Regions from separate parts of the Streptomyces sp. NPDC047079 genome, predicted to be linked through region 4. Evidence: riboswitches for the same ligand, from Rfam matches in the RefSeq annotation. Region 4 holds a riboswitch; each other region holds the start of a gene.
What was found. A riboswitch is a leader RNA that binds a small molecule or an ion and turns the genes downstream of it on or off. The one in region 4 is predicted to bind S-adenosylmethionine.
Positions count from the first base shown of each region.

Region 1: another riboswitch for S-adenosylmethionine. It lies ahead of ABZ823_RS26495 (amino acid ABC transporter permease); the one in region 4 lies ahead of ABZ823_RS11660 (aminotransferase class V-fold PLP-dependent enzyme).
Region 2: another riboswitch for S-adenosylmethionine. It lies ahead of ABZ823_RS15660 (hypothetical protein); the one in region 4 lies ahead of ABZ823_RS11660 (aminotransferase class V-fold PLP-dependent enzyme).
Region 3: another riboswitch for S-adenosylmethionine. It lies ahead of thrC (threonine synthase); the one in region 4 lies ahead of ABZ823_RS11660 (aminotransferase class V-fold PLP-dependent enzyme).

Region 1 covers NZ_JBEYUZ010000028.1:20,037-27,632, reverse strand. The annotation lists gene ABZ823_RS26515 (NtaA/DmoA family FMN-dependent monooxygenase) at 1-434, opposite strand, end outside; gene ABZ823_RS26510 (LLM class flavin-dependent oxidoreductase) at 457-1,665, opposite strand; gene ABZ823_RS26505 (ABC transporter substrate-binding protein) at 1,766-2,791, opposite strand; gene ABZ823_RS26500 (amino acid ABC transporter ATP-binding protein) at 2,896-3,681, opposite strand; gene ABZ823_RS26495 (amino acid ABC transporter permease) at 3,678-4,658, opposite strand; SAM riboswitch class IV at 4,992-5,101, opposite strand; gene ABZ823_RS26490 (glutathione S-transferase C-terminal domain-containing protein) at 5,189-6,073, opposite strand; gene ABZ823_RS26485 (TetR/AcrR family transcriptional regulator) at 6,491-7,057, shown strand; gene ABZ823_RS26480 (DUF6510 family protein) at 7,115-7,357, opposite strand; partial or broken gene ABZ823_RS26475 (FAD-binding oxidoreductase) at 7,390-7,596, opposite strand, start outside.
Region 2 covers NZ_JBEYUZ010000010.1:11,604-19,199, reverse strand. The annotation lists gene ABZ823_RS15685 (EcsC family protein) at 1-319, shown strand, start outside; gene ABZ823_RS15680 (DUF397 domain-containing protein) at 371-556, opposite strand; gene ABZ823_RS15675 (helix-turn-helix transcriptional regulator) at 553-1,410, opposite strand; gene ABZ823_RS15670 (hypothetical protein) at 1,536-1,745, opposite strand; gene ABZ823_RS15665 (DUF3293 domain-containing protein) at 1,766-2,320, opposite strand; SAM riboswitch class IV at 2,574-2,683, shown strand; gene ABZ823_RS15660 (hypothetical protein) at 2,739-3,770, shown strand; gene ABZ823_RS15655 (ATP-binding protein) at 3,906-4,379, shown strand; gene ABZ823_RS15650 (YceI family protein) at 4,834-5,748, shown strand; gene ABZ823_RS15645 (hypothetical protein) at 5,809-6,363, opposite strand; gene ABZ823_RS15640 (DUF262 domain-containing protein) at 6,389-7,596, opposite strand, start outside.
Region 3 covers NZ_JBEYUZ010000012.1:56,658-64,253, forward strand. The annotation lists gene otsB (trehalose-phosphatase) at 1-561, shown strand, start outside; gene ABZ823_RS17780 (trehalose-6-phosphate synthase) at 682-2,109, opposite strand; gene ABZ823_RS17785 (glucosyl-3-phosphoglycerate synthase) at 2,223-3,194, opposite strand; SAM riboswitch class I at 3,344-3,487, shown strand; gene thrC (threonine synthase) at 3,506-4,786, shown strand; gene ABZ823_RS17795 (MoaD/ThiS family protein) at 4,783-5,058, shown strand; gene ABZ823_RS17800 (cold-shock protein) at 5,510-5,713, shown strand; gene groL (chaperonin GroEL) at 6,120-7,596, shown strand, end outside.
Region 4 covers NZ_JBEYUZ010000006.1:164,315-171,910, reverse strand. The annotation lists gene ABZ823_RS11670 (rhomboid family intramembrane serine protease) at 1-9, shown strand, start outside; gene ABZ823_RS11665 (Lrp/AsnC ligand binding domain-containing protein) at 6-287, shown strand; partial or broken gene ABZ823_RS11660 (aminotransferase class V-fold PLP-dependent enzyme) at 350-1,751, opposite strand; SAM riboswitch class IV at 1,954-2,070, opposite strand; gene trpD (anthranilate phosphoribosyltransferase) at 2,229-3,293, opposite strand; gene ABZ823_RS11650 (cytochrome bc complex cytochrome b subunit) at 3,428-5,065, opposite strand; gene ABZ823_RS11645 (Rieske 2Fe-2S domain-containing protein) at 5,062-6,120, opposite strand; gene ABZ823_RS11640 (c-type cytochrome) at 6,117-6,929, opposite strand; gene ABZ823_RS11635 (heme-copper oxidase subunit III) at 7,043-7,596, opposite strand, start outside.

The DNA.
Region 1 (7,596 bases), on a different contig from region 4:
AGGAAGCCGCCGCGGCGGAAGTTCTCGCCGGTGAAGGCGTCCCAGGAGGTGACGACGTTCCAGGCGGAGCGTCCGCCGGAGAGGTGGTCGAGGCTCGCGAACTGGCGGGCCACCTCATAGGGCTCGTTGAAGGTGGAGTTGATGGTGCCGGTCAGGCCGAGGCGGTCGGTGACGGCGGCCAGCGCGGCGAGCACGGTGAAGGTGTCGGGGCGTCCCACGACATCCAGGTCGTAGATCTTTCCGTCCTGCTCGCGCAGCCGTAGCCCCTCGGCGAGGAACAGGAAGTCGAACTTGGCGCGTTCGGCGGTCTGTGCGAAGTGCGCGAACGAGCTGAACTCGATATGGCTGCCGGCCTTCGGGTCGCTCCACACGGTGGTGTTGTTGACGCCGGGGAAGTGGGCCGCGAGGTGGATCTGCTTGAGCGGCTTGCTCATGGTTCGTCGGGTTCCTTCCGGCTCAGGCGGCGGGCGCGGCGTAGCGGTTGGCGGGTCGGACGAGTCCCAGCAGCCCGCGCAGGGTGTCGGCCTGGTAGGCGGTACGGAACGCGCCGCGGCGCTGGAGTTCGGGGACGAGACCGCGGGTGATCCGCGGCAGGTCGTGCCCGGCGACGGCGGGGCGCAGCCGGAAACCGGACAGCCCGGCCGACTGCAACTCCTGAAGGTGGTCGGCCAGTTGGGTGGGAGTGCCGGTGAAGTTCGGGGCGTCGCCGGTGTACGGCTCCCCGGCGAGGGCATCGAGACGCTCCCGGCGGGCGGTGGCCTCGGCGGGGTCGTCGTCGAGGAAGACGACCAGGTCGCCGAAGAGGTGCAACGGCTCCTCGGCCCGTCCGGCGGCGGCCTGTTCGGCCCGGACCTCCGTGACGATCGCGCGGGCCTGCTCGATGCCGTGCGGGGTGACATAGCCCAGGTCGGCGGAGCGGGCGAGGAGCCGGAACGGCACGCTCTGGTGGGCGAGCGCGGTCACCGGGGGCTGGCCCTGGGGCGGGCGCGGGGTGATGGAGGGGCCCTTGACCCTGAAGTGGCGACTCGCGAAGTCGATGTAGTGGAGCTTGTCGCGGTCGATGAACCGGCCGGTGGCCACGTCGCGGATCTCCGCGTCGTCCTCCCAGCTGTCCCAGAGCCGGCGCACGACCTCGACATGGTCGGCGGCCTCGTCGAAGAGGTCGGTCAGCACCTCCTGGGCGCCGGGGCTGTCGTAGCCGTCGATACGGGGCAGGGTGCGGCGGCCGAAGTGGGCGGCTTCGCCGGGGCGCGCGCTGATCCGGACGCGTACGCCCGCGCGACCGGTGCTTACGTAGTCGAGGGTGGCGATCGCCTTGGAGATGTGGAACGGCTCTGTGTGCGTGACGACTACGGTCGGCACCAGCCCTATGTGTCGCGTCAGTGGTGCGATGCGGGCGGCGATCAGTACGGCGTCGAGCCGTCCGCGGACCTGGTCGGTGCGCTCGTCCGGGTCGAGTGCGTGCGACGACTGCGGGCCGAGCCCGTCCTCGATGGTCACGAAGTCGAGCAGACCGCGCTCGGCCTCCGCGACCAGGTCGGCCCAGTAGCCGGCGGTGAACAGGTCCCGGGGCCGGGCCTCCGGCTCGCGCCAGGAGGCGGGATGCCAGCCGGTGCCGTCGAGGGCCACGGCGAGGTGCAGGGGGGCGGGAGAGGTTGAGGACACGAGTGGGTGCCTTCCTGGATGTCCGTAAGGAGAGTGGACGGACCCTCGCGGGAGCAGTGCGGCCTCGGCCGGCCGCATGGCGCGAGGGCTTCGCCGGGGATCAGGAGTTGTCGAGCGGCAGGCCCGGAGGGTTGGTCTCCGACTTGGCCACGGCCTCGTTCGACAGGTTCCAGGCTGCCAGCCACTGGGCGTACTGGCCGTTCTCGATCAGGTGGTTGATGGCATCGGTGACCGGCTTCGCCAGGCCGCTGTCCTTCTTCGACGTCGCCGCGATCAGCCCCTGGAGCGTCTCGCCGGCGCCGGACAACGTGCCCGCGTTGCGGGTGGCCCGAGGCGTGTGCGCGCCCTGGGTGATGTGGTACGCGATGGACGGGTTGGGGCCGAGGTACGCGTCGATCCTGCCGCCGGCCAGCGCCAGATGGAGGCTGTTGTTGTCCTGGAAGTACTTGACGGTGAGCTTCTTGCCCTCCTTGGCCAGCTTCGCCTTCCACCCCAGGAGGATCCGCTCCTGGTTGGTGCCGGAGCCGACGGAGACGGTCTTGCCCGCGAGGTTCTCGTAGTCGCCGTCGAAGTTCCAGGTGCTCTGCTTCGGCACCTCGAAGGCGAGGTTGTCCTCGCGGTAGGAGGCGAACTCGTACTTCCTCTTGCGCTCTTCGGTGTCGGTGACGTTGGAGAAGGCGATGTCGACCTTGCCGCTGTCGAGGCCGACGAAGAGGTTCTCCCATGTCGAGTTCCTCACCTCCGGCTTGAGGCCGAGCACGGCGGCCACCAGACGTCCGAGGTCGGGTTCGGCGCCGGTGAGGGTCTTCTGGTCGCCGCCGACGTACGCGAGCGGCGGGAGGCCGGAGGGCAGGGCGCCGACGCCGATCTGAAGGGTGCCTCTCCTGCGCAGGGCCGCGGGCAGTTCGGCGCTGATCGACTTCACCTCGGACACCTTCAGGGTGGTCTGGCGGGCGGCGCCGTTGGAGAGCTGCCCCACGGCGACCGTGCCGGAGGCCGCGTTCTCCGTGGTGGTGGCGGCGTCGCTGGTGCCCCCGCAGGCGGCGAGCCCGGCTGCGAGGGTGACGACGGCGGTGCCCGCGGTGAGGCCGCGGCGGAAGCGGGTGCGGAGAGTGAGGGTGCGCATGGCTGTCCTTGTTCGGTGAGCGGTGGGGAGGGACACGAAAGGCCTGGGGGGAACGCGGACCGGGCGGTCCTCTCGCTCCAGGGGGGCGGTGAGGGGAGGTGTGGTCAGAGCACCTTGCTCAGGAAGTCCCTCGTCCGCTCGTGCCGTGGGCGGTCGAGCACCTGGTCCGGCGGTCCCTGTTCGACGATCCGGCCGCCGTCCATGAAGACCACCCGGTCGGCGACCTCACGTGCGAAGCCGATCTCGTGGGTGACGATGACGAGGGTGGTGCCGCCGCGGGCCAGGTCCTTGATGACGGCGAGCACCTCGCCGACGAGTTCGGGGTCGAGGGCGGAGGTGGGTTCGTCGAAGAGGATGACTCCGGGGCGCAGGGCGAGCGCGCGGGCGATGGCCACGCGCTGCTGCTGACCCCCCGACAACTGCCGGGGATAGGCCCGCTCCTTGTCGGCGAGTCCGACCCGCCCGAGCAGGTCGCGGGCCAGCTCCTGGGCGTCCGGCTTGGTCAGTCGGCCGGTCGCCACCGGGGCGGCGGCCACATTGTCCAGCACGGTCAGATGGGGGAAGAGGTTGAAGTTCTGGAAGACGAATCCGATGCGGCCGCGCTGGGCCAGGATCGCCCGCTCGCTCAGTTCCTTCAGGCGGTCGCCGTGCCGGCGCACGCCGATGGGCTCGCCGTTCACGCTGACGTAGCCGCGTTCGGGCTTCTCCAGGTGGTTGATCACCCTCAGCAGGGTCGACTTGCCGGAGCCGGACGGGCCGAGGATCACGGTCACCTCGCCCGGCCGTACGGTCAACTCGATGCCGTCCAGCACCCGGTGGGCGCCGAACGACTTGTGCACGTCGTGGACCTCGACGGCGGCGGGGCGGGTGCCCGGTGTCCCGGTGGTCATACGGCGGCCTCCTCGCGCGCGCGTTCCCGCAGGTCGTGAAGACCGTTGCGGAGCTTCTGGAAGGGGGTCGGCGGCAGGGACCGGGTGGCGCCGCGGGCGTAGTGCCGCTCGACGTAGAACTGGACGACCGACACGAGGCTGGTGAGGATCAGGTACCAGACGGTGACGACCAGCAGCAGGGGGACGATGTCGCCGGGGTAGGTGCTGCCCATGGTCTGCGCGGAGCCGAACAGGTCCAGCAGCGAGACGTAGAACACCAGCGAGGTGCCCTTGATCAGGCCGATCAGCTGGTTGACGTAGTGGGGGATGATGGATCTGAGGGCCTGCGGAAGGACGATCCTCTTGAACTGGTAGCTCCTGGGCAGCCCGAGTGCGGCGGCCGCCTCGTGCTGGCCCTGGTCGACGGAGAGGATGCCGCCGCGGACGACCTCCGCGGCGTAGGCCGCCTCGTTCAGGCTCAGACCGACGACGGCGACGACCATGTCGGTGGCGAGCCGTGACTCGTCGAAGGTGAAGAAGGCGGGGCCGAAGGGGACGCCGATGCTCAGCGTCCTGTACAGCGCGCCGAAGTTGTAGAGGAAGATCAGCACCACGATCAGCGGTATGGAGCGCAGCGCCCATACATAGATCCAGCTCAGCCCGCGCAGCACGGGGCTTTGTGACAGCCGGGCCAGCGCGAGGAGGATTCCGCCGAGCAGCCCGAGCACCGCGCTGAACGCGGTCACTTCGAGGGTGATGAGCAGTCCGTCGAGGAGGGTGGGGCGCAGAAACCAGTAGGTGAAACGGTCCCACTGGTAGAAGGGGTTGGACACCAGTCCATGGACGAACTGGGCCATCAGTACGAGCACGACGGCGGTGGCGATCCAGCGGCCCGGCCGGCGCAGGGGCAGCACCCGCTGGGCCCTCGGGGGCCCCGCGGCGGTCTCGTCGGGCGGCGACGGGGCGAGGGACACGGCGGCGCCGGGGGATTCACTCATGGCAGGCTCCAGCGGAGTCGGACGCCCCGGGGCGGCGCGCGCCGCCGCACGACCGGGCGGCGGGGACCGCCGGGAGTGAGGGGGCGTGGGAGGCGCACGGGACCAAGGGCGGGACGGAAACGTGGGCGGACCGCGGCGGCGGTGCGCGTCGGGGATGCGGAACGCCGTCAGGCGTGGCGGCGGGCAGAGCCCGGGGTGGTACACAGTGCGCTGTTGACGCGGAGCAGGTCGACGGAACGGTTCGCGCACAGCAGGACGCAGCCCCGGGGCCGCGGAGCGGCTGTCCTCGAAGCTGCGTACATCACTGCCACCGTCACTGTTCCGGGCCCGGGGGCCACGCGCTTACCGAAACGTCATCCGGTCGGGTCGTCACCTGGGGCACCCCACCGCGGTGCGAGGGTTGCCGGTCAGCCAGCCAGGGCTTGTCGCCGACGCTCATGACCTTTCTGGCCGTAAGTTAAGGCAGGCGCCCCGAGCGCTGTCAACGGGCGTCCGTCACGTGATACGTGGCGCGGCGCGCCGCGCGTCCGTCAACAGGGCCGTGCCGCCGTGCCCTCGGGAAGGTGCGCCGCCCAGTCCAGGATCTGCACCGCAGCGCCCGCGGCCTCGAGTCCGCGACAGTGCGCGTGATGCCGGCGGGCGATGCCGTCGAGGTCCAGGTGTGGTCCGAAGGCGGGGTGGGCGGCCAGCCGGCGGGCGTAGGACCACAGGTGCGGGTGGTCGGCGACGCGATGCACCGCGGCCGCGTCCAGGTGCCAGCGGTGCACGGTGTCGAGTTGCACCAGGCTCACCCACAACTGCACATCGGCGGCGCTGAGTTGTTCAGGCAACAGATACCCCTGACGGGCCAGCCGCCCGTTGAGTGACCCCAGGGTGCGCAGCAGCGAGGTGAGCGCGGCGTGCCGCTCCTCCTCGTCGGCGTCGGCGCGTCCGGCGCGCTGGGCGGCCGCTTCGATGCCCTGGGCGCACAGGCGCTGGACACCCTCGATCTCCGCGTCGGCGCCCTGGGGGTAGAGCGCGGGGCGGCCCGCGCCGAAGCGGTGGGCCAGGTCGCGCATGATGTCGGAGGCATGGGTGCTGACGATCCGGCCCGACCAGTCGTCGCTGAGCACCGGCGCCACGGCGGCCGCGGAGTAGCGATGGGCGCTCGCCTCGTACAGGGGGCGCAGTGCCGAGTGCTCGCCCCTGGGCCCGTCGGGCACCGCGGGCAGCAGGGTCACGGGGAGGACCTCGTCGAGGCCGAGCAGGCTGTGGGTGATGGCGATCCGCAGGGACCGCGGACAGGACAGGGACAGGTGGAGGCGGTAGCGCCGCGGTACGGCGTAGTGGCCGCTGCGGGCGTCACGGCCGATCCTGCCGCGGAAGGCGGGGGCGGGTTGGGCGGACGGGAGCGCGGTCAGGGCATGGGCGGACATGTCTCTCCCCGGGGTTGGTTGCGCGAAGGTGCGAGGGGGCGGCCCACGGGCGGGCGGGGCTCCCCGGCCGCCGGGCGACGGGGTGGGGCGCGGGCCCGGCACCGCCGGTTCAGCGCAGGGGACCGGATGCGCTGCAGACACGCAGCAGATCGATGTGACGGCGGGAGGTCAGAAGGAGGGACCGCCGGCGTGTGCGGTGCGCACGGCCGTTGACCGGCTCCAGGCGTCCCATGCTTCCCTACCCGTTCACTAGGAAATCCCTACTGGAGTGTCGATCGGGCTCCGGTCCGCGTCAAGGGGCGGTCCGCGGAGTGAGAGGGCCACACGCGCGGGACGATTGCGGTCTCCGGGTGACGGCAGGACCGTGCGTGTTCGCCGCGCCTTGACAGTGCCCGATGTGAGTGATTGGCTACTCACATGCCGAAGGATCGCCCCCGCCAGTTGTCCACCGCCGAGGAGCGCCGCGATACCGTGCTGCGCACCGCGATCGGGGCGTTCGCCGCGCGGGGCTACTTCGGCACCACCACGGCCGAGGTGGCCAAGGCGGCGGGCATCTCCCAGGCGTACGTCTACCGGCTCTTCCCCAACAAGGAACTTCTGTTCGTCGCCGTGGTCGAGCACTGCTTCGTACAGGTGCGGGCGAGTCTGGAACGGGCGGCCGCCGAGGCCCGGGGCAGCTCCCCCGAGGTCGTGCTGTCGGTCATGGGCGATGCCTACGCCAAGCTGATCAGCGACAACGACCTGATGCTGATCCAGCTCCACGCGCAGGCCGCGGCCGTCTCGGAACCCGCGGTGCGCGAGGCCGTCCGGCAGGGGTACGCCCGGCTGGTGGAGTACGTCCGAGGCGCATCCGGCGGCAGCGAGAGGCAGATCCAGGACTTCTTCGCCGTGGGCATGCTCTGTCACCTGATCGTGTCCATGGGGGCCGACGAGGTGGAAGCCCCCTGGACGCGGACTCTGGCGGCAGGAATCACCCACTACTGACGGCTCCAACGAGCGCCAGGACTACACCTGGGCGGTACGGAATCGGAAAGCGCCCGTTCAGCCGCCCACCGTCAGCCAGACGTATCCCCCGTCCCGGACCAGTCTGAGCGCGATGTACGTGCATCCGGGGCAGCATGCGGTCAGTCCCGGCTCCGGCCCGTAGACATGGAGTTCGGCGAGCGGGCCCGACCGCGCGCACTCGGGACGGCGCCACCAGGCCGTGGTGGGTTCCACGGCGAGGATCTCCGAGAGCGGGCCGGCAAGGCAGTTGCCGTCGAGGTGCGCGGTCGCGTCCGCCATGATGGGCCTCCGGTGCGGTGGGTTACGGCGGTTCAGCCGAAGCGTTCGGTACGGATGGTGGCCGGGTCCCGTCCCCCGTCGACCAGCAGGTTCCCGACGGTCTCGACGAAGGCGGTGGGCCCGCAGACGTAGACGGGGCCGGTCCGCCCGAGCCCGGCGGTCGAGACGTCGAGGTCGGCCGGGGTCACGCGGCCGGGTGCCCGCGTGGCGCCCGGCGGGGCCTTGCGGGTGTACACGAT
Region 2 (7,596 bases), on a different contig from region 4:
GTCAGTCGTCACCAAGGTCTCCACGCAGTTCGCGAAGGCGTTCGGCTTTCGTCTCACCAAGAAGGGGCTCGGCAAGGCCGTACCCGCATTCGGGATCGTTGTTGGAGGCACCCTCAACTGGACCACTCTGGAGGGGATCGTCGACGCCGCCGACATGGCGTACCGGCGGCGGTTCCTCCTGGAGAAGTATCCGCATCTCGCTGACGAGGAGGCACCCGGACCATTTCTCGGCGACGACCCCGATGTGCCGGACGACGCCGACGAGGAGATCAGCGTGCTCGACGAGATCGTCGAGGCGGGCGGACCCGACCTTCACTGACCCGTTGTCCCGGCGGTGCACGTCATCACGCGACCGCCGGGACGACGCGGCTCAGGACCCCGCCGCGAACCCCACGAACCGCTGCCACTCCTCGCGCGCGACAGCGAAGTGCGGACGCGTCATGTCCTTGGAGTCCCGTACGTGTACGGCCTGTTCGGTGACAGCGACCTCCACGCAGCTGTCACCCTGGCTACCGCTGTAGCTGGACTTGAACCAGGCCAGTTCCGTCGTGCTCATAGCTCTCCTCGGAGTCGCCCCAGCAGCCCCCGCGAGTCCTGGGCGTTCAGGGCCTGCGAGCGAAGTGTGTCATAGCGCTGCTGGAGCAGGCTCACCTCTTTCGGGTCGGAGATCAGACGGCCGTTCTGCTGCCCCTCGGAGTAGGCAAGCCGCTGCCCCTTCGGGGTCTCCAACAGCTGGAGCGGGCCGTCGAGGCAAGCGTGTAACCCCGCTTCCAGCGGCACGATCTGAAGTGTCACGTTGCGCGGTGCGCTCAGCTCCAGCACGTGATCGAACAACTCCCGCATCTGGCCCGCGTCTCCGGACCGGCGCCGGAACACATGCTCCTCGACGATGAAGCTGAACGGGGTCGTCGGCCGTTCGTACAGCATCCGCTGGCGTTCCATCCGCCGCTCCATGAAGCTCTCAAGCTGGTCGTCCGGCGCCACCGGAACGGTCCCCTCGAACACCGCCCGCGCATACCCCTCCGACTGCAACAACCCCGGCACCAACCGGCACTCATACGTACACAGACTCACCGCCACACGCTCCAGCCGAGCCCACTGCCGGAACCAAGCCGCCAGCCCCGCCTCCCCCCGAGTCAGAAACCGCGCCGAGTTCCGCAGCGCCCCCGTGTTGCCCAGCGCCTCCTCCGCGCGCTCGACGAAAGACGCATCCGGCATCCGGCGCCCCAACTCCACTGACTCCACTGTGTGCTTGGAGAAGCGGACGATCTCGCCGAACTCCACCCGGCTCAGCCCCGCATGCTCGCGCAGCGCCTGCACGACCGCTCCGAACGTCCGCAGGCTGTCCGACGGGTCCGGTTCCCGTACGCACTCCGCTCCCGCCGCCGGTTCGACGTTGTCGGTCGTCATTCGAGGCCCACCTCCAGGTGCACACGTACCAAACCCCGCATCGACACCCCAGCGTGGCCAACTCGAATTCGTACTGTCCACCGAACGTGTCCGTACGCCGACTCACCGTACGGAGGCGGCCCGCGTCAGCCCGTGCCCTCCACATAGGGACAGGCCAAGTGGCGCAGCGGGGACGTCTTGTCCCACACGTGCCAACGCGCGCCGCACACCGGGTCGGTCTCGTAGGTCACCTCCGCCGGGAAGCCGTCGGCCTTGATCCGCTGGGCAGGCGGACCGGCCAGCTTCCTGCCGCAGCGGGGGCAGTGGTCCGGCGTGCGCATGGGATACATGCCCATGGGTTCATCTCCTGTGTATGTCAGCTCTCGCCGAGGTGCCGCTCCGACGATCCGTCCGAGCGGTCGCGCTCGGCGTCGCCGCTCGGGCGAAGCGATGCAAGCCGGCGGCTCTGGCACGCGGCCCATCCGCTCACAGCCGCAGCCTCGTTGTCGCATGCCAGCACGCGCCAGGCGTCGGGGGTCCAGGCGAAGATCGCGTCCTGGCCGAAACGCCGTCCGAGTTCCCGCGCGGCAGCGTCGCTGAGGCCGACGACGGCGACGCTCTCCTCGCGGTGCGTGCCGCACGCATCGCCTCCTTCGGCGGACCACCAGGTGAGAGCACGGCTGCGGATCTCGTTGACCAACAGGCCCTGAGCGCGGGCGTTGTCGTCGGCGGAAGCGGTACGCCCACGGGGATTCCAGGCCGTGATCACGTGGACGGTGCGGCTGCCGGCTGATTCCGGGAAAGAGCCTTCAGCTGTGCCCCAGGGACGCGGTTCGACTCGTACCGTCCGGCCCTGGAACCGGATGTGGGCGACCGCGGTCCGGTAGAGATCCCAGTTACGAGGCGTACCGGTTGCGTCGGTGGCGTGCACAAGGGCCTCCTGTGAAACGAAGGACCCCCTTACACGTCGTGCAGGGAGATCGGTGCTCGTCCCCACGGGTTCATGGGGGCGTGGTCCTGGCCGGTAGGCCACTCGCGCAGTGGGCGAGATGGTCGGCCGGCGGCTGTCCCGGCCATGCGCGACGCCCGGTTGGCCGAGCCGCAAGATGTCATGACTCCCGCCCCGGAGTAAAGGGTTGTGGGAGATGTTGCGGAAGATCGACGCGGGTGTTAGCTTCCCGCTCGGTCGTGTGTTCCAGCGCCAAGTCCCGGCTTGCTGGACGGCATCCCCGCCCTGGACGAGGTGCTCCGGGTGACGGCCGAGCCACGCGAAATGCGTGGGAAACCGCAGATCACCGGGGTGTGGCAACAGCGCTACCGGGGTCCTTCGACTCCGGGAGGCTACTGACATGCCCGTTCCCTCCGAGACATCGCCTGGCCGCGAAGGCCTTCCGCTCATCGACCTCGCTGCCGCGCGGGCACGGTTCCGCACGGCCGAGTCGAGCGGCCTCGGCCGGCCGGGGACCGACGAGCTCTTCGACGAATGGCTCGACAGCTTCTGCGATATCGCCTTCTACCGCAACGGGGACCAACCACTGCAGGCACGGGCAGTCGACATCCGCGACGAGGTGCCTGAGTGGCTGAGCAACAGCCGTATCGGAAAAGCACGGCTGGAGGCGGTCTGCCTCACCCCGGGCCGGCCCTCACCTTCTCCTTGCCAGGAACCTGTCCCGGTTTCCATGGCGGTTGAGGCTGCCGAGGACGCCACCCAGGCCGACGAGACAGCCACCGGCACGTGTTGCTGCGTGCCTGGTCTCTGCTGGTGCAGCGAGGCGGACAAGGAGCGCTACGCCAAGGTGGACAACCCTGAGGAGTGGGAGCACGGCGACGACGATTGCCTCCTGGAACTCGTGGACGCCTTCCCCGGAGGTATGGCGCAGGACCCGTCGTTCGACCTGAGCGGCGAGCTCCCACCGGACTTCGACAGACGCTCGCTCCGGGGACTCGCCCTTCTCGCCGAAGTCGCCCAGAGGACGCTGGACGCGGAAAGATGGGACACGGTCGGGCCCTGGCGTCTCTGGTGGTCCTCCTGCGTTTGTGATGCCGCAGCTTCCCCGAACGAAACCCCGGATGCGGATTCCTCCGGCAATGACGCGAATGGGGAATCAGGCGAGATCAGCTACTACGTGTCGGTCGAGAACGACGGTGACACCCACACCGTCGAGCTCGTCGGGACACGTTGGGGAGATGAGCATGTGATGTACCGCGGACCCGTGTCGGAGCCCAGCGGCATGTTCGAGGACGCCGGAAGTCTGGACGCGCTGCGGAGCGTACTGGAGCGGGTGACCGAGCAGGTGCGGGAGGCCGGTTACGAGATGGGTGGCGAGTGGACCGTCAACTGGTCCCGCTGCTACGTCCTTCTGGACCTGGAGCATTACTGACAGCCCCTTGGCGTTGCCGCATCGGCTCAGTGACGGCTGACCGTCGTACCGTCCAGGGGATGCGCCCGTACTCTCACGCAGCGTACGGGCCCTTCCCCTGGCGTGCGCCCCCGCGTGCCCCCCACGGTGGCCCTCATGAACGTGACCATTCCCCACGCATCCACCGCCGCCAGGACTTTCGCGCAACAGCTGTCCTCCACCCGTCGCGGCGCAAGGCTCGCCCGGTTGCTCACGGCTGCGGAGTTGCGGGCCTGGCAGGTATCACCGTCCGTGGTCGAGCGCGCGGAGCAGATCGTTGCGGAGCTGGCGGCCAACGCGGCGCTGCACGGCCGGGTTCAGGGCCGAGACTTCCGCCTGGCGCTCCGCCTCGACCGTACGGGCGGCCTGCTGCGGATCGCGGTCACCGATGCTCGGGGTGACCACATCCCGTCAGCCGTCACCGACTTCGGGACATGGCCCGACAGTGAGACAGGCCGTGGCCTTCTCCTAGTTACCGCCCTGGCCGACCGCTGGGACACGGAGCCGTACCCGCCGGGCGGCAAGACCGTCTGGGCGGAAATCGACATCTCTAGCGCCCAGGGTTCCCGGCAGATGGAGGGACTCGACTGACGCCGGAGCGGGCGTCGCGGACGCACGCGGCGTGCGGCCATGCGGCGCCTGCGGCTGGACCATGCCGGGCGCCCGAACCCGCCCACGCGTTCTGGCCCCGGCTCTGAGTCGTCCCAACGTGCGGGCAATGTGTGGGCCGCGTGATGGAGCGGCGAGCCCCGCGTACACCTCGGGGAATTTTGGGTGCCGTTCGCCACAGCAGCGGCGCAAAGCGCAAGGCCAAGGAGTCGCGATACGGCCCGCTGAATACGGCCATTGGGGTGGTCGGACGCGCTGGAGTGTGTTGCCGCACGTCGACATCAGCGAGGAACCGCTCCGCACCGCCTGTTCTATGATCGTTGAAAAGTTGATCTCATCGCGCCTGCAACCAGTTCAGGAAAGCTCTTGGCAACCGTGGACGTCGGCACGTCCGCGAGGTTCGCGGTGGTGACACGGCTCAAGAAAGGCGAAGAGCATGGCCCTCGGACTGCTCCGGCGTCGGCGTTCCCGCACCGCTTTCGGTGCCGCGCCGGGCCTCTCCGTACCCCTGCCGGCCGGCGCGGGCGCATACGCCTGCGAGGTCGTCGATCCCATGGGGCAGCCCCTGGGGGGTGCCGAGGTCACGGTGACGGCGCTGGACAGCCACCGCGTCGTCACGTGCGGCACCACCGACCCGTACGGCCTGTTCATGGTGACCCTGCCGCCGGGCTCCTACAGCGTGATGGCTGCGGCGGAGGGGCTCACACCCGCCCGCGAGCACGTCGACATGGTCGCCGGAGCCGTCCTCGCCCCCGCGCGCATCGCGCTGCTTCCCGCCCGCCAGCTGGAACTCCCACCGCCCGGCACCTGGTTGTTCGACCCGCCGCACACCGCGATCCGGTTCATCGCCAAGCACGTGGGCATGGCACACGTCCACGGCCGCTTCACCCGTTTCGACGGCGGCATCCGCATCGCACCGGACATGGCCGACTCCCAGGCCTCGGTACGTATCGACGCCTCCAGCATCACCACGGGCAACAAGACCCGTGACAACCACCTGCGTTCCGCGGACTTCCTCGACGTCGAGCGTCATCCGTACATCGACTTCACCAGCACCCGGTTCGTCTACCGCGGCGGCTCCAAGTGGACGCTGCACGGCACGCTCACCATGCATGGCATCAGCCGCTCCGTGGGCCTGGACACGACGTACCTCGGTACGGTGAACGGCGGCTACGAGCAGGAACTGCGCTGCGCGGCACTGGCTAAGGCGGAGTTGCACCGCGAGGACTTCACCCTCAACTGGCGTTCCATGCTGGCCCGGGGCATCGCGGTCGTCGGGCCGACCGTGCAGCTGGAGCTGGATGTCCAGGCGATGTACCGCACCCCCGAGACCCCCACGCCCCCGGAGTAGGCGAAACGCCGGCCCTCCGCGCTCCGCCGACCTGCGGAGGCCGGTGTCCGACGCTCCGGACTAACCCGACACAGGTTCCTTCCAGCGGTAGCCCTCGGCCGCCTCGTCGTAGGGGCGCAGCAACGGCTCCAACTCCGCACGCATCAGGCCGGCGTCAGCCACGGGCAGCGTCAGCGACGCGCGCCGCATGCGGACACTCCACGTGGCCGGGTCGGGGAACACCGACAGGCGCGGGACCAGGTCGCGCAGGACCAGCCCCTCACGGCAGCGGGCCAGGCCGGACACCTTTAGGCGGCAGACCTCCGGAAAGGTCCGCTCGCCGAAGACGACCGGCTCGTCCAGGGCCCGCACCGGACTGGCGATCGTGCCCCGGCCGACGACCCGCCCGAGGTCTCGCGTCGGATTCCGGAAGCAGCCGCGGGTGGTGTAGAGGAAGATCTCATCGCCTTCCTCCAGCGCCCGGGCCGCCTGCGCCCGCCCCGCGGGGAACGCCATCCGCTGCTCGGTCACCACCCAGCTCAGGGCGGCCCGGTCTCCGATGATCAGTAGGTGCGATGAAGCACCCTGGATTTCCGTCCTGAGGACCTTGCTGCGCCGATCCTTGTCGTCAGCCAAGTCAGCCTGCCTTCCTTCCCCGGCGCTACAGCCCCTCGTTCCCCGGATCGGGCTCGTCGTCCGGAACGGTCTGCCCGGACTCCGGTGTGACAAGGATCGGCTCCTGGACTGTGCGGCTGTTCACGTCCAGGAGGTCCACGAGGCGCTGTCGCATGCGCTCACGTCGTACGTCGTAGAACTCGACGAACCCTGTCACATCCTCGGGCAGGCCGGTCGCGTCGTACTCGCGCAACCAGCTTTGGCGCTCGGCCTCCGACCGGAAGTGTTTCTGCAACCAAGCGGCCGGCAGGGAGGCCTGTTTCGAATTGTTCTCGCCTCCTCTGAGCAGCTGCAGGTTGGCCGCCCTGTCAGCGCGGTCCTCGATGAGCGGAAGCGCGTCCTCGGGTACACCGGCCTTGCGCAGCTTGACCCGTGACCGCAGGACACTGCGCGGGAAGATGTGGTCTTCCTGGAAGTGGTCACGGGTGTCGACGCCCGGGTACAGCATCGCGAGCATGGGGAACAGCCGCTTGGACCCGTACCTGAGGTCAAGGAGGTCTTCGATTTCGGTCGGCTCGAAGCGGAGCGGCTTGCCCTGCCGCGCCATCTCCCGTTCTATGGCCTCGGTCGGCCAGCCCTGTCCGCCCTCCTTTTCGAGGGTCGCGCGGAGGCCGGTGAGCAGACGGTCAAGGCCACTGCCCCATACGCCGGACTTCATGAGCGAGCGCTGGAGCCATCGGCGGATCTCGGTGCGGTCATCCCTGAAGACGTCTGAGGTGCGGTAGTTGTCACTCAGGTTGCGGCGGTGGAGGTAGTAGGCCAGCGGAATCAGGACGCTGTTGGCCGTGAGAGTGACACCGGAGAACCCGAAGTCGGCCAGCAGTGCCACACCGAGGCGCAGAGCGCTTTCGATGTCGGACCAGTTTTTCTCCAGGCTGGTCATCGTCTCGCGGTCGAAGTTGTCGACCTTGAAACGGATGTCACCCTTGCCCAGCAGCACCAGCCCTGTCTTGAGGACGAGGTCCTTACTGAAGGCGAAGCCCTGGCCGACCCCATTGAGTTCGTCGACAAGGCGATGGATGGTCTCACGGGCGTCACGCTCGCCCCACTGCGCAGTGGCCACCGACAGCAGCAGGTCGGAATAGGAGAGGACCGCGCCACCCGCGTTGACCCGGATGAAGATGTTGAGGACCTTGTCCAGCTCCTGCGCTTCCTCAAGGAAGAAGTTGACCGTCGGAGTGACGTGTACGACTT
Region 3 (7,596 bases), on a different contig from region 4:
CTCGTCGTCCTCGGCCATTACGGCGCCGAACGCTGGGAGGCCCGTACCGGCACCGTCAGCGCCCCCGCCCCGCACCCCGGCGTCGCCGCCGTCCGCGCGGAACTCCCCGGCTTCCTCGACGAGATCGGTGCCTGGCGGGGCACCTGGATCGAGGAGAAGGGGCGGGCCGTCGCCGTGCACACCCGCCGGGCCGATGATCCACAGGCCGCCTTCGAGGCCCTGCGCGAACCACTCGCCGACCTCGCCACCCGCCACGGCCTGATCGTCGAGCCCGGCCGCATGGTCCTGGAGCTGCGCCCGCCGGGCATGGACAAGGGAGTGGCCCTGCTGGACCACGTCCGCGAGATCGGCGCCGGAGTGGTCATGTACGCGGGCGACGACCTCGGCGACCTCCCCGCCTTCGCCGCCGTCGACAAACTCCGCTCCGACGGCGTGCCCGGCCTGCTGGTGTGCAGCGGCAGCGAGGAGGTCACGGAACTGGCCGACAGGGCGGACCTGGTGGTCGACGGCCCGGAAGGGGTCGTAGGGCTGTTGCGGGCCCTGGCGGGCGGGCTCGGGTGAAGCGCCCCTGACAGCGGACAGGGGCGCACCACGGACAGGGCGCTCGTGCCGTCGCGGCCCGCAGCTCGGCCGCGGCGGCCCCGGCGCCCTGGGACCGCCCGTATGCGGCAGAAGCGGCCCTCAGCCCTCCAGCGCGGCCAGCTGGTCCAGGAACCACCGGGCCGGAGGAAGCGCCGTGGCCTGGGCGGCGAGCCGCTTCGTGCGCTCCGCGCGCTCGCCCGGCCCCATCGACAGCGCCTCGTGCAGCGCCTGAGCCGTGCCCACGATGTCGTACGGGTTGACGGTCAGCGCGTCCTCGCCCAGTTCCTCGTACGCCCCCGCCTCCCGCGACAGCACCAGCGCGCAGCCCTCGTCGGAGACCACCGGGACCTCCTTGGCGACCAGGTTCATGCCGTCCCGGATGGGGTTCACGAGGGCCACGTCCGCCAGCCGGTACGCGGCGAGCGAGCGCGCGAAGTCGTCCTTGACGTGCAGCTCCACCGGAGTCCACCCGGCGGTGCCGAAACGGGAGTTGATCTCCGCCGCCACCCGCTGCACCTCCGCCGTGTAGTCGCGGTAGACGGCCAGGTCCTGGCGGGACGGGTACGCGAACGCCACGTGGACGACCCGTTCCCGCCACTCCGTATGCGACTCGAGCAGCTCCTCGTACGCCAGCAGCCCGCGCACGATGTTCTTCGACAGCTCCGTGCGGTCCACCCGCACGATCGACTTGCGGGGCCTGCCGTCGGGGGCCGTACCGATCTGTTCGCGCAGGGTCCGCATCCGCTCGGCCACGTCCGGCCGGTGCGCCCGCTCGCGCAGGAACTCGGCGTCCGCGCCCAGCCCGTGGACACCGATGCGGGTGCCCGAGGCGATGCCCGGACCGAGGACCGCGTGACAGCTCTCCGTGAACGCGTCCGCCCACCGCTGGGTGAGGAACGCCGCACGGTCCGCGCCCAGGATTCCGCCGAGCACCTGCGCGGCGATGTCGTCGGGCAGCAGGCGGAAGTACTCCGGCGGCGCCCACGGCGTGTGCGAGAAGTGGCCGATCCGCAGGTCGGGCCTCAGCTCGCGGAGCATCCGGGGCGTCAGGGTGAGGTGGTAGTCCTGCACCAGGACCGCCGCGCCCTCGGCCGCCTCCTCGGCCAGCGCCTCGGCGAACGCCCGGTTGTACGTCTCGTAGGCCGCCCACTGCCGCCGGAACTCCGCGTCGAAGACAGGCTCCAGCGGCGTCTGGTACAGCATGTGGTGCACGAACCACAGGACCGAGTTCGCGATGCCGTTGTACGCGTCGGCGTGCACCTGGGGGTCGATGTCGAGCATCCGTACGCGCTGACCGCCGGTGTCGGCCGGGTCCAGCGTGCCGCCCGTTTGCCGTACCGCCTCCCGGTCGCTGTCGTTCAGCGCCGAGCAGACCCACACCGCGTCCGCGTCGGGGCCGATCGCCGACAGGCCGGAGACCAGTCCGCCCCCGCCGCGCTTGGCGGTGAGCCGGCCGGTCTCGTCCAGCGCGTACGAGACCGGGCCGCGGTTGGACGCCACCAGAACGGAAGCCGCATTCGAAGCCATGCCACCAAACCTAGCCCGAGCCGAAAACGCTCAAACGTTCCCTTCAGCCGTATGCGAAGCAGCACAACGCGGTGGCGTCGCGGCGGCGGACCGTTTCCCTCCGCGGGGAAGGCTCAGGCCGCCCGCCGGTCGGCGTACTCCGCGATCTCCGCCATCGGCGGGCGCTCCTCCGTGTCCACCGTGTACGTCCGTGGCTCGAAGCCGCCCTCGATACGCTCGAACTGGGTGAGGGCGGGGCGGACCAGATGGCCACGGGCCAGCCGCAGCTGTGCGGTCCGGTAGATCGCCGCGGCCATGCGGCCCAGCGCCTGGCCGTCCTGGTGGCGGTGGATGCGCACGCCGACGTCGACCTGGGCCAGGGCGTCCAGGCCCACCAGGTGCAGGGCGTCGACCAGCATGCCCAGTTCCACGCCGTAGCCGACCGGGAACGGGAGCCGCTCCAGCAGGGAGCGGCGGGCGGCGTACTCGCCGCCGAGCGGCTGCACGAAACCGGCCAGTTGCGGCCAGTGCATATTGAGCAGCGGGCGCGCCATCAGCTCGGTGACGCGGCCGCCCTGGCCCGCCGCGGTCGTCCCGGAGGCGCGCTCACCGGCCAGGGCCAGGGGCCGGTCGTACATCGCCTTCACGAGGTCCACGCCCGGGTCGGTGAGCAGCGGGCCCACGATCCCGGAGACGAAGTCCGAGGAGAACTCCCTCAGATCCGCGTCGACGAAGCAGACGATGTCCCCGCGGGTGACCAGGAGGGAGCGCCACAGCACCTCGCCCTTGCCGGGCACGGCCGGGATGCGCGGCAGGACGGCGTCGCGGTGCACCACCGTCGCGCCGGCCGCCGCGGCGACCTCGGAGGTGCGGTCCGTGGAACCCGAGTCGACGACGACGATCTCGTCCACGAGCGGCACCTGCTGCATGAGGTCGTGGCGGATCACGGCGACGATCTCACCGACCGTCTCCTCCTCGTTGAGCGCGGGCAGCACGACACTGACCGACGAGCCCGAGGTGCGTTTGGCGGCCAGGATCTGGTGGAGCGGGCGATCGGTCACGGACCAGGAGCGGGTGCTCAGCCAGCGCTCGACTTCTTCCAGCACGGTCTGCGCTCCTCACATTCGGTGATCCATCTCGCGGTTCGGACGACTGTCTCAACTGTCCAGGCCTTCGGTTACAGTCTTGAACAACGCCGGTGACCATCGCATGTCGGAGGTCGCCGCCGCTTATCACCAGTGAAACAACCGCATACAGCTCATCCAGAGGGGCAGAGGGACACGGCCCGATGAAGCCCCGGCAACCCTCCAGCCGGTTCTCGTCTTCCACCGCGAGGCTCCCGGCTAGGGAAGGTGCCAAATCCGTCTCGCGGCGAGATGCGTCGTGAGGAAGATGAGGAGAGAGGGCCTCGCCTGACATGGCTGTGCAGACAGTTGGAAGCACCACCGACTCCGTGAGCCTCGGCCCGGCCGCGGCCCTGTCCTGCCGCGAGTGCGGTCACAGGGTGCCCCTCGGCCCGGTCTTCGCCTGCGAGGAGTGTTTCGGCCCGCTGGAGATCGAGTACGACTTCTCGGGCTACGACACCGAGGAGCTGCGGAAGCGGATCGAGGCCGGCCCCGCGAACATCTGGCGCTACGCGCCGCTCCTCCCGGTCCCGGCGGACGTCGCCGACAAGCCGAACCTCAACCCGGGCTGGACCAAGCTCGTCAAGGCCGACAACCTGGCGCGAGAGCTGGGCGTGACCGGCGGGTTGTATGTCAAGGACGACTCCGGCAACCCGACGCACTCCTTCAAGGACCGCGTGGTCGCCCAGGCGCTCGAGGCGGCGCGCGTCTTCGGCTTCACCACCCTCTCCTGCTCCTCCACCGGCAACCTTGCGGGCGCGGTGGGCGCCGCGGCGGCCCGGGCCGGCTTGCGCTCCTGCGTCTTCATCCCGCACGACCTGGAACAGGGCAAGATCGTCATGGCCGCGATCTACGGCGGCGACCTCGTCGGCATCGAGGGCAACTACGACGATGTGAACCGCTTCTGCTCGGAGCTGATCGGCGACCCGGCCGGCGAGGGATGGGGCTTCGTCAACGTCAACCTGCGTCCCTACTACGCGGAAGGGTCCAAGACCCTGGCGTACGAGATCGCCGAGCAGCTGGGCTGGCGGTTGCCGGACCAGATCGTGGTCCCGATCGCCTCCGGCTCACAGCTCACGAAGATCGACAAGGGGCTGCGGGAGCTGATCGGCCTCGGGCTGGTCGAGGACAAGCCGTACAAGATCTTCGGTGCGCAGGCCGAGGGGTGCTCGCCGGTGTCCACCGCGTTCAAGGCGGGCCACGACGTCGTACGGCCGCAGAAGCCGGACACGATCGCCAAGTCGCTGGCGATCGGCAACCCGGCGGACGGTCCGTACGTCCTCGACATCGCGCGCCGCACCGGCGGGGCCGTGGAGGACGTGACGGACGAGCAGATCGTGGACGCCATCAAGCTGCTCGCCCGCACCGAGGGCATCTTCGCGGAGACGGCGGGCGGTGTGACGGTGGGCGTGACGCGCAAGCTGATCGAGAGCGGTGTGCTCGATCCGACGAAGACGACCGTCGTCCTCAACACCGGGGACGGTCTCAAGACCCTGGACGCGGTGGCGGGCACCGGCCTCACCGCGACGATCCGTCCGACCCTGGACTCCTTCCGAGAGGCTGGCCTCGCATGAGCGTGACCGTTCGCATCCCCACCATCCTGCGCACCTACACCGGAGGCCGGGCCGAGGTCGCCGCCGAGGGCGCGACCCTCGCCGAGGTCATCGCCGACCTGGACAAGAACCACGCCGGCATCGCCGCCCGAGTCCTCGACGACCAGGGCAAGCTGCGTCGCTTCGTCAACGTGTACGTCGACGACGACGACGTCCGCTTCGAGCAGGGCCTCGACACGGTGACGCCGGACGGCGCGGGCGTCTCCATCATCCCGGCGGTCGCGGGCGGCTGACGGCCACTCACCCCCGTGTGACCGTTACCCACAGTAACGAGAACACTGAGAGTTCATCGAATTGCCCTCTCCGTGAGAGAAACGGAGGGGGCAATTCTGCATGGTTGAGCGAGGTACAGTTGGGGAAGCCGCTCCCGGTTTCCCGGTCGGACACCCCGGAGTCCCTGCCGCCTACCCGACAAGAAGTAGCCAAAGTAGGCAGGGTTTTTGCGCCATTCGTTCCATTTGCCGGGCCCGACTTGCCCTGAATTAGAGTGAATTCTCCGTACATTCCCGACCGGTCATGCCCGGATTTCTCGTCCGATTGACCTGTTGCAGACGGCAGTTGGGCAGATACATTCAGCCGCGGTCGACGCGTTCCGGCGCACGCCCCCAACCGTTGGGGGGTGAGGTCTGACCCGGATCCGCGAGGTGTGGATCTGTGCAAGGGCCAGTAATAGGGGAGTTAGGCATGGCTCAGGGCACCGTCAAGTGGTTCAACGCGGAGAAGGGGTACGGCTTCATCGCGGTCGACGGTGGTGCGGATGTATTCGTCCACTACAGCGCGATTCAGATGGACGGCTACCGCACCCTGGAAGAGGGCCAGCGGGTCGAGTTCGAGATCTCGCAGGGTCAGAAGGGGCCGCAGGCGGACATGGTCCGCCTGGCCGGCTGAGGTTGCGCGCCGACGACTGAACTGTTCGACGTGTCGAGGGGCTCGTATCCCGTTGGGGTACGAGCCCCTCGGTCTGTCCGCGGAGGGCGCACCTGGGGCGCGCCCCTGCCCCGCCCGTCACCCGACCGCCACTCCTGAGGCGGGCCCGCTCCGCGGGCGCACCTTGCGCCCGCCCGTCACCCGACCGCCACCCCTCAACGAGCCCGCTCCGCGGGCGCACCTTGCACTCTCGGGGGGCGAGTGCTAATCATTGGCGTTAGCACTCTGAAGGTGAGAGTGACAAAGAAGGACCGGGTCGGTGAGGCCACGGACCGGGTGGGGCAAGGAACCTCCGGCCGGGGCCGTCCGTCGCGGGCGCGGGCGCGGTCCGAAGTAATCACCCCCAGTCCTGGAGGGACCACTTCACATGGCCAAGATCATCGCGTTCGACGAGGAGGCGCGGCGCGGCCTCGAGCGCGGCATGAACCAGCTCGCGGACGCCGTCAAGGTGACCCTCGGCCCCAAGGGCCGCAACGTCGTCCTCGAGAAGAAGTGGGGCGCCCCCACGATCACCAACGACGGCGTCTCCATCGCCAAGGAGATCGAGCTCGAGGACCCGTACGAGAAGATCGGCGCCGAGCTGGTCAAGGAAGTCGCCAAGAAGACGGACGACGTCGCCGGTGACGGTACGACCACCGCTACCGTGCTCGCCCAGGCCCTGGTCAAGGAGGGCCTGCGCAACGTAGCCGCCGGTGCCAACCCGATGGCCCTCAAGCGTGGTATCGAGACGGCCGTCGAGGCCGTCTGCGCCGCCCTGCTGGAGCAGGCGAAGGACGTCGAGACCAAGGAGCAGATCGCCTCCACGGCCTCCATCTCCGCCGCCGACACCCAGATCGGCGAGCTGATCGCCGAGGCTATGGACAAGGTCGGCAAGGAAGGCGTCATCACCGTCGAGGAGTCGCAGACCTTCGGTCTCGAGCTGGAGCTCACCGAGGGCATGCGCTTCGACAAGGGCTACATCTCGGCGTACTTCGCCACCGACATGGAGCGTATGGAGGCCGTCCTCGACGACCCGTACATCCTGATCTACAACGGCAAGATCTCCTCGGTCAAGGACCTGCTCCCGCTCCTGGAGAAGGTCATGCAGTCGGGCAAGCCGCTGCTGATCATCGCCGAGGACGTCGAGGGCGAGGCCCTGTCGACCCTGGTCGTCAACAAGATCCGCGGCACCTTCAAGTCCGTCGCCGTCAAGGCCCCGGGCTTCGGTGACCGCCGCAAGGCCATGCTCGGCGACATCGCCATCCTCACGGGCGGCGAGGTCATCTCCGAGGAGGTCGGCCTCAAGCTGGAGAACGCGACCCTGGACCTCCTGGGCCGCGCCCGCAAGGTCGTCATCACCAAGGACGAGACCACCATCGTCGACGGCGCCGGCTCCCCGGAGCAGGTGCAGGGCCGCGTGAACCAGATCCGCGCCGAGATCGAGAACAGCGACTCCGACTACGACCGCGAGAAGCTGCAGGAGCGCCTGGCGAAGCTGGCCGGCGGCGTGGCCGTCATCAAGGCCGGTGCCGCCACCGAGGTCGAGCTCAAGGAGCGCAAGCACCGCATCGAGGACGCCGTCCGCAACGCGAAGGCGGCCGTCGAGGAGGGCATCGTCGCCGGTGGCGGCGTGGCCCTGCTCCAGGCCTCCCAGGTCTTCGAGAAGCTGGAGCTCGAGGGCGACGAGGCCACCGGTGCCGCCGCCGTCAAGCTGGCGCTCGAGGCCCCGCTGAAGCAGATCGCCGTCAACGCCGGCCTCGAGGGCGGCGTCGTGGTGGAGAAGGTGCGCAACCTGACCCCGGGCCACGGCCTGAACGCCGCGACCGGCGAGTACGTCGACCTGGTCAAGGAAGGCATCATCGACC
Region 4 (7,596 bases):
CAGCCGTGATCACCGCGATCGTGCTCATCAAGACCAGCGTGGACCGGATCCCCGAGATCGCGGAGTCGATCGCCGCGCTGGACTCCGTCAGCGAGGTCTTCTCCGTCACCGGCACCTACGACCTGATCGCCATGGTCCGGGTGAAGGCCCATGACGACCTTGCGGACGTCATCCCCGGCCGGATCAGCAAGATCCCGGGCGTCCTCGGCACGGACACGCACGTCGCCTTCCGCACGTACTCCCAGCACGACCTGGAGGCGGCGTTCGCGATCGGGCTCGACAACTAGCTCGACGACCAGGCGATCGGGCTCGACAACTAGCTCGACGACCAGGCGATCGGACTCGACAACTAGCTCGACGACCAGGGGGTACGGCGACAGGGCCCGCGGTCACACCGCCGGGACGCACCGCCCGTCCTGCGTGCGGTACTGCCACCGGGCGCCGTCCCGGACCATCTCCCCGACCGCCCGGACGAAACGCTCCACGTGCTCGTCGGGCGTGCCCGCGCCGAAGCTGACGCGGATGGCGTTCAGGGACTTCTCTCCGGGGGCGGCCTCGGGGGCCCCGCACTCGCCCTGGGTCCCAGGGTCGCTGCCGAGCAGGGTGCGCACCAGCGGATGGGCGCAGAAGAGGCCGTCACGGACACCGATGCCGTACTCGGCGGAGAGCGCGGCGGCGAAATGGGAGCTGTTCCAGCCCTCGACGACGAACGAGAGGACGCCGACGCGGGGCGCGTCGTCACCGAACAGGGAGAGGACCGTGACCTCCGGGACCTGGGCGAGCCCTTCCCTGACCTTGCGGACGAGGTACTGCTCACGGGCGACGAGCGTGTCGAAGCCCGCTTCCGTGAGGGCCTTGCAGGCGGAGGCGATGGCGTAGGCGCCGATGACGTTGGGTGAACCGGCCTCGTGCCGGGCCGCGGTCTCGTGCCACTCCACGTCCACTCCCCCGTCCGTGCGCCGCGTGACCTTGCGGCTGGCGCCGCCGCCGGCGAGGTACGGCTCGGCCTCGCGCAGCCAGTCGGCGCGGCCCGCCAGCACGCCGGAGCCGAACGGGGCGTACAGCTTGTGGCCGGAGAAGGCGACCCAGTCGACGTCGAGGTCCCTCACCGACACGGGGTGGTGCGGGGCCAGCTGGGCGGCGTCCAGGACGATACGGGCGCCGTGGGCGTGGGCGGCCGCCGCAAGCTCGCGTACGGGCCACAGCTCGCCGGTGACGTTGGAGGCACCGGTGACACAGACGAGGGCCGGTCCGTGGGGCTCACGGTCCGCGAGGGCGCGCTCCAGGGTCCGTACGGCCTGCTGGGGGGTGCGCGGGGCGTCGAGGAAGGTGACGCGGGCGTCCCGCCAGGGCAGCAGCGAGGCGTGGTGCTCGGTCTCGAAGACGAAGACCTGGCAGCCGGCCGGCAGGGTGGCTGCGAGGAGGTTGAGCGAGTCGGTGGTGGACCGGGTGAAGACCACCTGGTCCTCCTCGCGGCAGTCGAGGAACGCGGCGACGGTCCGGCGCGCGTTCTCGAAGAGGTCCGTGGACAGCTGCGACAGGTACCCGGCGCCCCGGTGGACGCTGCCGTAGTACGGCGCGTACGCCGCCACGTCGTCCCAGACCCGCTGGAGCGTGGGGGCGCTGGCCGCGTAGTCGAGCGCGGCGTAGGTGACTTCGCCGCCGGTGACGAGCGGGACGCTGACATCCCGGCCCAGAACGGGCAGCGGGGCACAAACGGACTGGTCGACGGCAAGGGCGGAGACGGACATGGGTGCACTCCCGTGAAGGCGTAGGTGATCACCGCGCCGGACGGCGCGCAGGGCGGCGCGCGGCTGCGTCAACGGCACGGGAAAGGGTGAAAAGGGGGATGCGGAGGCGGGGCTCTGCGGCCCTAGCGCATTCGCTTGCTCACGGAAGGCTCCCTCGAACGACCAGGACCCCTGGCCCCACGCTCATCCCAAGCGTGCGAGGGGTCCGCGCTTGCCGCAGACCTCGCTGCCTGCGGCCCGGTCTTCACCCGGGGCACCCCGCCACGGACGGAGGGTTGCCGGACAGCCGGCCGGGGCCGAGTGGCTGTCGCTCATGACCTGGGCAGGACGCTACGTGAGGTGATCACCCGACCGCAACCTCTGTCCGGATGCCGGGACATACGGCATCCCTCCGCGCCGGTAGGGCGGGGGCAAGGGGGGACGGGGCGGGAACGTTGGGGAGCCCGGCCGGGCCGGGCTCCCCAACGCCATGGGGCACTACCGGTTGCTCGCGGCCACCCAGCGTTCCAGCGTCCGCCTCGCGGCCCCCGAGTCGATCGACTCCGCCGCCTTCTGCATCCCCGCGCGCAGCTGCTCGGTCAGCGGGGCCTGTGTCGGCTCCAGGGCAACCAGCGCCGCCGCGGAGTTCAGCAGCACCGCGTCCCTCACCGGCCCGGTCTCCCCGTTCAGCAGGCGCCGCGCCACGTCGGCGTTGTAGGAGGCGTCAGCCCCGCGCAACGCCTCCACCGGCACCAGCTCGATGCCGGCGTCCCGGGGGTCGAAGGCCTCCTCGGTGACCTTGCCGTCACGGACCACCCACACCCGCGACGTCGAGGTCGTCGTCAGCTCGTCCAGTCCGTCGTCGCCCCGGAAGACCAGGGACGAGTTGCCGCGTTCGGCGAGGACGCCCGCCACGATCGGCGCCATCCGCGGGTCCGCGACGCCCACCGCCTGCGCCTTCACGCGCGCCGGGTTGGTCAGCGGGCCCAGGACATTGAACGTCGTACGGATTCCGAGCTGGCCGCGCGCCGCGGCCACATGCCGCAGGGCGGGGTGGAACTTCACCGCGAAGCAGAAGGTGATCCCGGCTTCCTCGGCGACCTCGGCCACCCGCCGCACCGGCAGCTCCAGATTGACGCCGAGCTTCTCCAGCACGTCCGAGGCCCCGGACGCGGAGGACGCGGCCCGGTTGCCGTGCTTGACGACCTTGGCTCCCGTGCCGGCCACCACGATCGACGACATCGTGGAGATGTTCACGGTCCTCGCGCCGTCACCGCCCGTCCCGACGATGTCGACCGTCGGCCCCGGCACCTCGATGACGTTCGCGTGCTCGTACATCGCCCGGACCAGTCCGGTGATCTCCTCCACCGTCTCGCCCTTGGCGCGCAGCGCCACCGCGAACCCGGCGATCTGCGCGTCCGTCGCCTCGCCGCGCATGATGCGGTCCATCGCCCAGGCCGTGTCGTCCGCGCTCTGGTCACGGCCGTCCAGCAGCCCGTTCAGCACCTGGGGCCAGGAACGGCCCGCCGCGGTGTCGCCTCCAGCGGGGGTCACAGCGCTCATAAGCCGCTCCTGGGTCGATGTCCCGGTCGGGGACGCACGTTCCGAACAGGTCCACCCTATCCAGCCCGGGACACGGCAAAGGACCCCGTCCAGGAGGACGGGGCCCTTCGACCGTGGCGTGGCGCGCGCAGCGATCAGTGGTGGCCGTGGCCGCTCGTGATCTCCTTGTACTCCTCGACCGTGGGCTTGGGGATCTGGTTGTTCTCCCCGTAGTAGGCGTTGCTCAGCCTGGCACGCAGCTTCTCCGGGCCCTTGACCTTCCGCTCGACGCCGTTCTCGTCGACCGTCGGGCCGATCTCGGCCGGCTTGTACTGCTCGTGCGCCGTGAGCGTGTGCAGCTGCTCCTGGCTGAGCGGCTCGTGGACCTCGATGAACTCACCGTGCGGCAGCCGCTTGATGATGCCCGACTCACGGCCGTGCAGCACCTTGTCGCGGTCGCGGCGCTGAAGGCCGAGGCAGATCCGCTTGGTGACGATGAACACGAGCACCGGCACCACGAAGAAGGCGATGCGGACGAACCAGGTGATCGCGTTGATCGACAGGTGGAAGTGCGTGGCCCACAGGTCGTTGCCGCCGGCGACCAACAGCACGAAGTACCACGCGATCCAGGCGGCACCGAAGGCCGTACGCGTCGGCGCGTTGCGCGGGCGGTCCAGGATGTGGTGCTCGCGCTTGTCGCCCGTGACCCAGGACTCGACGAACGGGTAGACCGCGATCGCGACCAGGACCAGCGGGAAGATCATCAGCGGGACGAGCACGCCCAGGGCGAGCGTGTGGCCCCACAGGTTGATCTCCCAGCCCGGCATCGTACGGATGAGACCCTCGGAGAAGCCCATGTACCAGTCGGGCTGGGCGCCGGTGGACACCTGGTCCGGACGGTAGGGGCCCATGGCCCAGATCGGGTTGATCTGGGCGACCGCCGCGACGGCCGCGATGACACCGAAGACCAGGAAGAAGAAGCCTCCGGCCTTGGCCATGTAGACCGGCAGCAGCGGCATGCCGACGACGTTGTTGTTCGTCTTTCCGGGACCCGCGAACTGCGTGTGCTTGTGGTAGAAGACCAGGATCAGGTGGCCGACCACCAGGCCGAGCATGATGCCCGGCAGCAGCAGGATGTGGATCGAGTAGAACCGGGCCACGAAGTCGCCGCCGGGGAACTCGCCGCCGAAGAGGAAGAACGACAGGTACGTGCCGACGATCGGCACGGACAGGATCGCGCCCTCCATGAAGCGGACACCGGTGCCGGAGAGCAGGTCGTCCGGGAGCGAGTAACCGGTGAAGCCGGTGAACATGCCCAGGACGAACAGCAGGAAGCCGAACAGCCAGTTGATCTCACGCGGCTTGCGGAACGCGCCCGTGAAGAACACGCGCATCATGTGCACGAACATGCCGGCGAGGAAGATCAGCGCCGCCCAGTGGTGGATCTGCCGGATCAGCAGACCGCCACGGACGTCGAAGCTGATGTGCAGCGTCGAGTTGAACGCCTCGCTCATCAGCTGACCCTGGAGCGGCACGTAACTGCCGTGGTACACCACCTCGTTCATCGAGGGGTGGAAGAACAGCGTCAGGTACACACCCGTGAGGATGATGACGATGAAGCTGTAGAGGCAGACCTCACCCAACATGAACGACCAGTGGTCGGGGAAGATCTTGCGCATGTTCGACTTGGCCAGGGAGTAGATCCCCAGGCGGCCGTCGGCCCAGTCGGCGAGGCGCTCGCCGGCCGGTGCCCCTCCGCGCGAAGCGGACTCATTGCTCGGTGTAGTGCTCATCCGCGCTCCCAGAAAGCAGGACCGACGGGCTCTTCGAAGTCGCCGAGCGCCTCGAGGTAGCCGTCCGCGTTGACGCCGATGCGCAGCTGCGGCAGGGCGTGACCGGCCGGGCCGAAGATGACCCGGGCACCGTCGGAGAGGTCGAAGGTGGACTGGTGGCACGGGCAGAGGACGTGGTGCGTCTGCTGCTCGTACAGGGAGATCGGGCAACCGACGTGGGTGCAGATCTTCGAGTAGGCCACGATGCCCTCGTGGGACCACTCGAGTTCCTTCTTGTCCTTGATGTTCTCCGGCTGGAGCCGGACGAGCATCAGGGCCGCCTTGGCGATCTCCTTCTGGAAGTCCTCGTTGGTCTCCTCCAGGCCCTCGGGCTTGGCGAAGGTGAGGGAACCGACCGCGACGTCCGACGGGCGCATCGGCTGGTTCGTGTTCATGTTGACGATGAGCCTGCCCTTGCGCCACATCGTGTGGCGCAGCTTGGTGCCGGGCAGCGGACCGAGGTCGCGCAGCAGGAACAGGCCGGAGAGCGGCACCAGGGCCAGCGCGCCGAACATCGTGTTCCGGATCAGCGTACGGCGGCCGAGCTGCGACTCCTTGGCACCCTCCTGGAAGTCGGCGAGGACCTTCGCCTTGACCTCCGGCGGGGCCTCGATCGGGTGACGCTCGTCGGCGACCTCGACGTCGGACATCAGGGTGCGGGCCCAGTGGACCGCGCCCGCGCCGATCGCGAACAGCGCCACGCCCAGCGTCAGGCCGAGCGCGAAGTTCATCGCGCTCAGGTGCCCGATCGGGAAGACGTAGATCGACCTGTCGTTCGGGATCGTGACGTACGAGGCGATGAAGCCGAGGGTGGCCAGCATCGACACGGTGAACAGCATGGCGACCGTGCGCTCGGAGCGCTTGGCGGCCCGCTCGTCGATGTCCTGGACCCGGTGCTCGTGCGGCGGCAGGCCCGGGTCGGCGAACGGGTTCTCCTCGTCCGCGACGGCTACGGCACCGTGCTCGGTGTCCTGCTCGGCGGGCAGGTTCTCTTCGGGAATGTCTTGGCTACTCATGACTTCTTGGCCTTTGCGGTCCGAGCGGCGACCCAGACGGCGACCGCGATCAGCGCGCCCAGTCCGAAGATCCAGGCGAAGAGGCCCTCGGAGACCGGGCCGAGACCGCCCAGGTCGAGACCGCCGGGGTTCTCGGTCTGGTCACCGTTGACCGCCTTGAGGTAGGCGATGATGTCCTTCTTGTTCTGCTGCGACAGCGTGGTGTCCGGGAAGGACGGCATGTTCTGCGGGCCCGTCTGCATGGCCTCGTAGATGTGCTTGGGCTCGACGCCCTCGAGGCTCGGCGCGAACTTGCCGTGCGTCAGGGCGCCGCCCTTGCCGGTGAAGTTGTGGCACTGCGCGCAGTTGGTGCGGAAGAGCTCGCCGCCCTTGGCGATGTCGGCGCCCTCGGGGCTGTAGTCGTTCTTCGTCGGCACGTCCGGGCCGGCGCCGAGCGAGGAGATGTACGCCGCGAGCTGGTCGATCTGGGCCTGCGTGTAGATGTTCCTCTTCTTCGGCACCTGGGCGCCCTGGGAGGTGGCGGCCGGCATACGGCCGGTGCCGACCTGGAAGTCCACGGCCGCGGCGCCGACGCCCACCAGGCTCGGACCGTCGGAGGTCCCCTGACCGCCGGTGCCGTGGCAGCTGGCGCAGCCCACCTGGTAGAGCTTCTTGCCCTCCTCGATGGCGAGGGACTGGGAGGTTTCATCGGCCTGCGCCTTGCTCGCGGGCGCGAACGCGGCGTACAGCCCCCCAGTGGCCGCCAGCGCGAGGAGTAGGACGACGACAGCCGCCAGCGGATGGCGTCGTCGTGCGGAGAGCTTTTTCACGGATTACCCCGGTGTCAGGATCTTCTGCGTCGATGCTTCTGGAAATGGATCGGATCGTCGCGGGCGATCGGTTCTCCCCGTTCGGGTGACCTTCCGCCGCGGCCGAAGGCCGACTACCTGATCATGTAGATCGTGGCGAAGAGGCCGATCCAGACGACATCGACGAAGTGCCAGTAGTAGGACACGACGATGGCGGCGGTCGCCTGCTCGTGGGTGAACCTCCGCGCCGCGTAGGTGCGGCCGAGGACCAGCAGGAAGGCGATGAGACCACCCGTCACGTGCAGGCCGTGGAAGCCGGTGGTCAGGTAGAACACCGAGCCGTACGGGTCCGAGGAGAGCGAGAGGCCGTCCTTCTTGACCAGCTCGGTGTACTCGAAGATCTGCCCACCGACGAAGATCGCCCCCATGATGAAGGTGACGATGAACCAGCCCCGGAGCTTCTTCACGTCACCGCGCTCGGCGGCGAAGACGCCGAGCTGGCAGGTCAGAGAGGAGAGCACCAGGATCGTGGTGTTGGTCGCCGAGAACGGGAAGTTGAGATGGCTCGCCATCTCCTTCCAGTGAGTCGGCCCTGTCACCGATCGCAGGGTGAAGTACATCGCGAAGAGGGCCGCGAAGAACATCAGCTCGGAACTCAGCCAGATGATGGTTCCGACGCTGGTGAGGT